DNA from 2 places in the Thalassotalea agariperforans genome. Region 1 is predicted to be linked to the other one. Evidence: predicted binding sites of a transcription regulator. Region 1 holds the regulator's gene; the other holds the start of a gene.
What was found. The regulator NrdR, encoded in region 1, represses ribonucleotide reductase genes. The targets are predictions, from matches to a motif close to AAACACNANATNTNGTGTTT.
Positions count from the first base shown of each region.

Region 2: a site for NrdR is predicted at 2,161-2,180, ahead of nrdA (class 1a ribonucleoside-diphosphate reductase subunit alpha). Genes of this name have one in related genera too.

Region 1 covers NZ_JBQMWH010000001.1:409,094-412,525, forward strand. The annotation lists gene glyA (serine hydroxymethyltransferase) at 1-843, shown strand, start outside; gene nrdR (transcriptional regulator NrdR) at 999-1,454, shown strand; gene ribD (bifunctional diaminohydroxyphosphoribosylaminopyrimidine deaminase/5-amino-6-(5-phosphoribosylamino)uracil reductase RibD) at 1,502-2,623, shown strand; gene ACSLUO_RS01880 (riboflavin synthase) at 2,659-3,318, shown strand; gene ribBA (bifunctional 3,4-dihydroxy-2-butanone-4-phosphate synthase/GTP cyclohydrolase II) at 3,421-3,432, shown strand, end outside.
Region 2 covers NZ_JBQMWH010000002.1:13,295-16,726, reverse strand. The annotation lists gene nrdA (class 1a ribonucleoside-diphosphate reductase subunit alpha) at 1-2,063, opposite strand, end outside; gene ACSLUO_RS03295 (HAD family hydrolase) at 2,467-3,120, opposite strand; gene ubiG (bifunctional 2-polyprenyl-6-hydroxyphenol methylase/3-demethylubiquinol 3-O-methyltransferase UbiG) at 3,126-3,432, opposite strand, start outside.

The DNA.
Region 1 (3,432 bases):
TCTTACGAAGCGATCCAATACGGTTTAGACCCTGAAACAGGCGACATTGATTACGCTGAAATTGAGCGTTTAGCATTAGAGCATAAACCAGAAATGATCATCGGCGGTTTTTCTGCTTTCTCTGGTATTGTTGACTGGGCACGTATGCGTAAAATTGCTGACCAAGTTGGTGCTTACTTTATGGTTGATATGGCACACGTTGCCGGTCTTGTTGCTGCGGGTCTTTACCCTAACCCAGTACCACATGCGCACGTTGTTACTACCACAACGCATAAAACATTAGCTGGTCCACGTGGCGGTTTAATTATTTCAGGTTGTGATGACGAAGCGGTTTATAAAAAATTAAACTCAGCTGTTTTCCCTGGTGGCCAAGGTGGTCCTTTAATGCACGTAATTGCTGCTAAAGCAGTTGCTTTCAAAGAAGCATTACAACCAGAATTTAAAGTATACCAACAACAAGTGTTAGATAACGCTAAAGCGATGGTAGCAGTATTACAAGAACGTGGTTACAAAGTTGTTTCTAACGGCACCCAAAACCACTTATTGTTATTAGACTTAATCGACAAAGATATTACCGGTAAAGATGCTGATGCTGCTTTAGGTAATGCACACATTACTGTAAACAAAAACTCAGTACCAAATGACCCACGTTCACCGTTTGTTACTTCAGGTTTACGTTTAGGTACACCAGCGATCACGCGTCGTGGTTTTAAAGTTGAAGATACTAAGCTATTAACGTCTTGGATCTGTGATATTTTAGACGATATTACTGATGAATCAGTACAAGCAAAAGTACGTGAAAACGTAAAAGAAATTTGTGCTCGTTTACCTGTATACGCTTAATATTTGAGAACTAACACTGCGGTTAATTTTTTATGCTTAGCAGTGATATTTCCTGAATAAATAGTTTAAAATGGCCGCATTGATTGCGGCTATTTTTTTGCCGTAAATTTATATATTGATACTCATACTTAAGTTGCCTCACATCAGGAGCTGCAATGTACTGCCCATTTTGTTCAGAAACAGAAACGAAAGTAATTGACTCTCGCCTCGTTGCCGATGGTCATCAAATTCGTCGTCGACGCGAATGTTCAGCTTGTCGTGAACGTTTTACAACCTTTGAAATTGCAGAGCTTGTGATGCCTCGTATCATTAAACGTGATGGTTCTCGTGAACCTTTTAATGAAGATAAATTGCGTAATGGCTTAGTCAGGGCATTAGAGAAACGTCCGGTTAGTGTTGAGTTAACTGAAAAGGCGATTAACCGTTTAAAATCAGAAATTCGTGCCACTGGCGAACGTGAAGTATCGAGTGAAATGTTAGGTAACTTGATCATGGAAGCGTTGAAAAAAATAGACAAAGTTGCTTATGTTCGTTTTGCCTCGGTTTATCGTTCCTTTGAAGATATTCGTGAATTTGGTGAAGAAATTGCGCGCTTAGGTGATGATGATTAAACGATTAAATATTGAGTATACCTGTCGATTTTATGGAGCCGTATATTATGAGCTTTAGTCTTGCTGATCATCAATATATGGCACGCGCGATAAAACTTGCACAAAAAGGACGTTGTACAACGTCACCCAATCCTAGCGTTGGCTGTGTTTTAGTGAAAGATGAAAAAATTGTTGGTGAAGGTTTTCATCTTAAAGCTGGGGCTGGTCATGCGGAAGTGAATGCCTTAGCACAAGCCGGTGAATTAGCTAAAGGCGCGACAGCCTATGTTACTTTAGAGCCTTGCTCGCATTACGGTAGAACACCACCATGTGCCCAAGGGTTAATTAATGCCGGTGTTACAAAAGTAATTGCTGCCATGGTTGATCCTAACCCGCAAGTTTCTGGTCGTGGTTTAAAAATGCTAGCAGATGCAGGTATTGAAACCGCAGCACCATTATTAGAAGCCGATGCTAAAGCGTTAAATTTAGGCTTTATTAAATTAATGGAAACAGGTTTACCTTATGTTCGCTGTAAATTAGCTGCGAGTATTGATGGTAAAACCGCGATGGCATCAGGTGAAAGCCAGTGGATCACTGGTGATAAAGCCAGAGCCGATGTGCAAGCATTACGCGCCCAAAGTTGCGCTATTATTACTGGCGCTGATTCGGTAATAACCGATAATGCTAAAATGAATGTGCGTTATTCACAATTAACTGATCCGAATTTTATTGAAGCGGACTTACGTCAACCGGTTCGAGTAATTATTGATTCTAAAAACAGATTAACGCCTGATCTGGCTATTTTTCAAATTGCCTCACCAATATTAATTATTCGAGAGAAAATTGACGATAGTCAGCAATGGCCAAGTTTTGTTGAACAAGTTACTGTGCCGACGGTTTTGCAAAATAATCAGCGTTATATTGCATTAGCTAAGTTATTATCTTTATTAGCTGAGCGTGGTTTTAATGATATCCTTGTTGAATCAGGTAATCGTTTAGCTGGCGCTTTTATCGAACAAAATTTAGTTGATGAGTTGATCTTATATCAAGCGCCGAAATTATTAGGTGCTGACAGCAAAAGTTTGCTTGCTATGCCAGCGATCAGTCAGTTAGCACAAGCAAAAACATTACGTTTTAAAAACGTTACTATGCTGGGTAACGATTTAAAAATAACGGCGACTTTTAACTAGGTAAAAGATTAATTTTGCCAGAATGAGAATAGAGAATGTTTACTGGAATTATTGAAGCGATAGGTCAAATTAAAGCCATTAATATTAATGGTGAAGGTGCTAGGATCACCGTGGCGGTGGGTAAGTTAGCCATGGATGATGTTAAGTTAGGCGACTCAATTGCCACCAATGGTATTTGTTTGACTGTAGTTGCTTTTGATAGCACAAGTTATAGCGCTGATGTTTCAACCGAAACACTACAACGTACTGGCTTTGCTAATTATCAGGTAGGGCAAAAGGTCAACCTTGAAAAAGCCATGTTACCAACCACACGTTTTGGTGGTCATATTGTCTCGGGCCATGTTGATGCTGTGGCAGAAATTACCGCCATTGAAAATAAAGGTAATAGCTGTGATTATTGGCTATCTATGTCAGACGACATTGCGCCTTATATTGCTGAAAAAGGCTCTATTACCATTGATGGTGTCAGTTTAACGGTTAATGGTTTAACGCAAGATAAATTTCGTTTAACAATAGTGCCACATACAGCTGAAGAAACCATTATTGCCAGTTATCAAGCAGGCACGAAAGTGAATGTGGAAGTGGATGTGATGGCGCGTTATATCGAGCGTTTATTAACAAAAAATACACCTTCGGCTAAACCCGTCAGTGGTGTAACTCATGATTTATTAGCAAAAAGTGGCTTTATCAAATAGTTACAGAGTAGAATAATTGTTCTGAATAACGTGAGTTGCAAAAACTAACTGTTAAAATTCAAATTTATAGTCAGCATGCTGACAATGTTTAAAGAGGTTGCCATGCAATTAAAT
Region 2 (3,432 bases), on a different contig from region 1:
AACTTTTGCATAATACCAACTAACTCTAAATAGCCGTCATTATTAGGAATATTCCATAATAACTCGTAGTTATTCTTTAATCGTTTATATTCAGGAACCACTTGCTTTAACACGCCATCTTTACTGGCTTTTACACTGATCAAACCACGAGGAGGCTCAATACCGTTAGTTGCATTAGAGATTTGTGATGAGGTTTCTGATGGCATTAATGCTGAAACTGTAGAGTTACGTACGCCATGTTGTTTAATGCTTTCACGTAAACCTTCCCAGTCTAAATGTAACTGTTCATTTGTTACTTTATCGATTTCTTTTTTATAAGTATCGATTGGTAAAATACCTTGTGATAAACGTGTTTCATTAAATAAAGGACAAGCACCTTGTTCTTTAGCTAAGTTGTTTGATGCTTTTAATAGGTAGTACTGGATCGCTTCAAAGGTACGATGGGTTAAATTATTGGCACTACCATTTGAGTAATAAACCCCATTTTTAGCTAAGTAATAAGCGTAGTTAATAACACCTATACCTAAAGTACGTCGGCCCATTGTTGCCGTATATGCCGCTGGAACAGGGTAATCTTGATAATCTAATAAGTTATCAAGCGCGCGTACGGCTAAATCAGCTAAACTTTCCAATTCGTCTAAACTTTCAATTGCACCTAGGTTAAAGGCAGAAAGTGTACATAAAGCAATTTCACCGTCTGGATCATTAACTTCTTTCATTGGTTTTGTTGGTAACGCAATCTCTAAACATAAATTACTTTGTCTGATCGGCGCAACTTCTGGTCTGAATGGACTATGAGTATTACAGTGGTCAACGTTTTGTAAATAGATACGTCCAGTACTTGCTCTTTCTTGAGCAAATAAGCTGAAAATCTCAATCGCTTTAATACGTTTTTTACGAATTGACTCATCCGCTTCATATTGTGTATATAAACGTTCAAATTCGTCTTGATCTGCAAAGAACGCATCGTATAAACCAGGGACATCGCTTGGGCTAAATAAAGTGATAGATTCACCTTTGATCAAGCGTTGGTACATTAATTTATTAAATTGCACACCATAATCTAAATGACGAACGCGGTTTTCTTCAACACCACGGTTATTTTTCAGTACTAATAAGCTTTCAACTTCTAAATGCCATAGTGGGTAAAATAACGTAGCTGCACCGCCACGAACACCACCTTGAGAACAACTTTTTACTGCTGTTTGAAAGTGTTTGTAAAATGGAATACAACCTGTGTGGAAAGCCTCACCGCCACGAATATTACTACCCAAAGCACGAATTCTACCGGCATTTACACCAATACCCGCACGTTGAGAAACATATTTAACAATAGCACTTGAAGTGGCGTTGATTGAGTCTAAGCTATCACCACATTCAATTAACACACATGATGAAAATTGACGAGTAGGGGTGCGAACACCGGCCATGATCGGGGTTGGTAGCGATAACTTAAAGGTAGAAATAGCATGATAGAAGCCTTCTACGTAGGCTAAACGTTCAGATTTTGGATATTTAGCAAATAAGCAAGCAGCAACAAGAACATACAAAAACTGTGCACTTTCGTAAATTTCACCAGAAACACGGTTTTGAACTAAATATTTACCTTCAAGTTGTTTTACCGCGGCATAACTAAAGTCGAGATCACGACTATGCACGATGAATTTTTCCATCGCTTCAAAATCTGCTTGATCGTAATCAACTAATAAATGTTGATCGTATTTACCACGCTCTACTAAATCAACTACGTGACCATATAACGCGGGTGGCTCAAATTGGCCATAAGCTTTTTTACGTAAATGAAAAATAGCTAAGCGGGCAGCCAAATATTGATAATCTGGTGTTTCTTCCGAAATTAAATCAGCGGCTGATTTGATAATAGTTTCGTGGATATCACCGGTTTTAATACCGTCATAAAATTGGATATGAGATTTTAATTCAACTTGAGAAACAGAAACATCTTCAAGACCTTCTGCGGCCCATGCGATGACTTTGTGAATTTTTTCAAGATCAATGGCTTCTTTTTCGCCATTACGTTTGGTTACGAAGAGATTGCTATTCATGAAGGACCTGTTTATCTAATTATAATTTTTATTATTAAGACGGTTAAAGTTTACGTTATATACAAATTGTTTAGCAATTGTGCCGTTTGAACAATTCATACACAACATCTTGGGTTGTTTTTTTTTCTAGACACAAGATAGTGAGGTTTTAACTGTTTTGCAAGTGTTAAAATTACGTAGAAAATCACACTTTTTACTCAATTTTTTTTAGGGTTAGTTGTCACTAACGTAGTAGTGCTTTTCAATTTTACTTTTTGAGAAAGGCAAACTTTATTTTAACTTTTTTATTGATATAGAATTAATAATTTATTTTTTAAAATGCGTTATAGCGATTTGTAATAACGCATTTTACTGCGACTTAATCCCTTAAATTGAACAAGGTTAATTATGTGCGATTTTTAGGCTAAATTAAGGCCAAAATATCGGTTGGCGATAAACACAAATGATCACTTTGCCAAGTGTCGCAATCATTAATGTTTGAAATATAGCCCCAGCCAGCAATAATCGTTGGCATATTTGCTCGATTTCCAGCTTCAATATCCCGAGGGGCATCACCCACATAAAAACATTGCTGGGCAGGTACGTTTATTTTATCCAGTGAATATAATAGGGGGGCTGGATGTGGTTTACGTTCAGCTAATGAATCTCCTCCTACCATAACTTGTGACTGCGCTAACTCAGGAAAATGTGGTAATAATTTTAACGTCAAACCTTCAGGTTTGTTGGTGACAATGCCCCAAGCGATGTTTTTAGCGTTTAATTCATCAATAAGCTCGGTAATGCCATCATATAGCTTGGTATGATGAGCAATATTATCTTCATAATAATTGAGAAACATTTGACGAAGCGTGGCAAAATCATAATCACTTATTTTGTCACCAAAACCTAATTCTAATAAGCCTTTGGCGCCATCAGATGCAATAGGGCGATAAGCTTCACTGGTGACTGTGGGTAAGTTATACTCGGTTAAAACAAAATTTAAGGCTGCACCAAGATCGTCAGCAGTATCTAATATCGTGCCATCTAAATCGAATAATACTCCGGTAATTTTAGGCATAACTATTAGACCTTTTGACAACAGAGAAGGTAATTAACATCTAAACCAGCAGCAAGCTTATGATTTTCAGTTATCGGGTTGTAATGGATACCGGTAGCGTCAATACACTTTAATTGTGCTTGTTCTGCCCAGCTGATAAGTTGTGATGGTTTAATAAACTTATCATGATCATGCGTACCATTAGGAACTAACTTTAATAGTTTTTCAGCCGCGACAATCGCCATAAGATATGATTTGATGGTTTTATTTAGGGTAGAAAAAAACACATAACCGCCAGGTTTTACTAATTTGGCGCAGGCTTGCACAACCGAT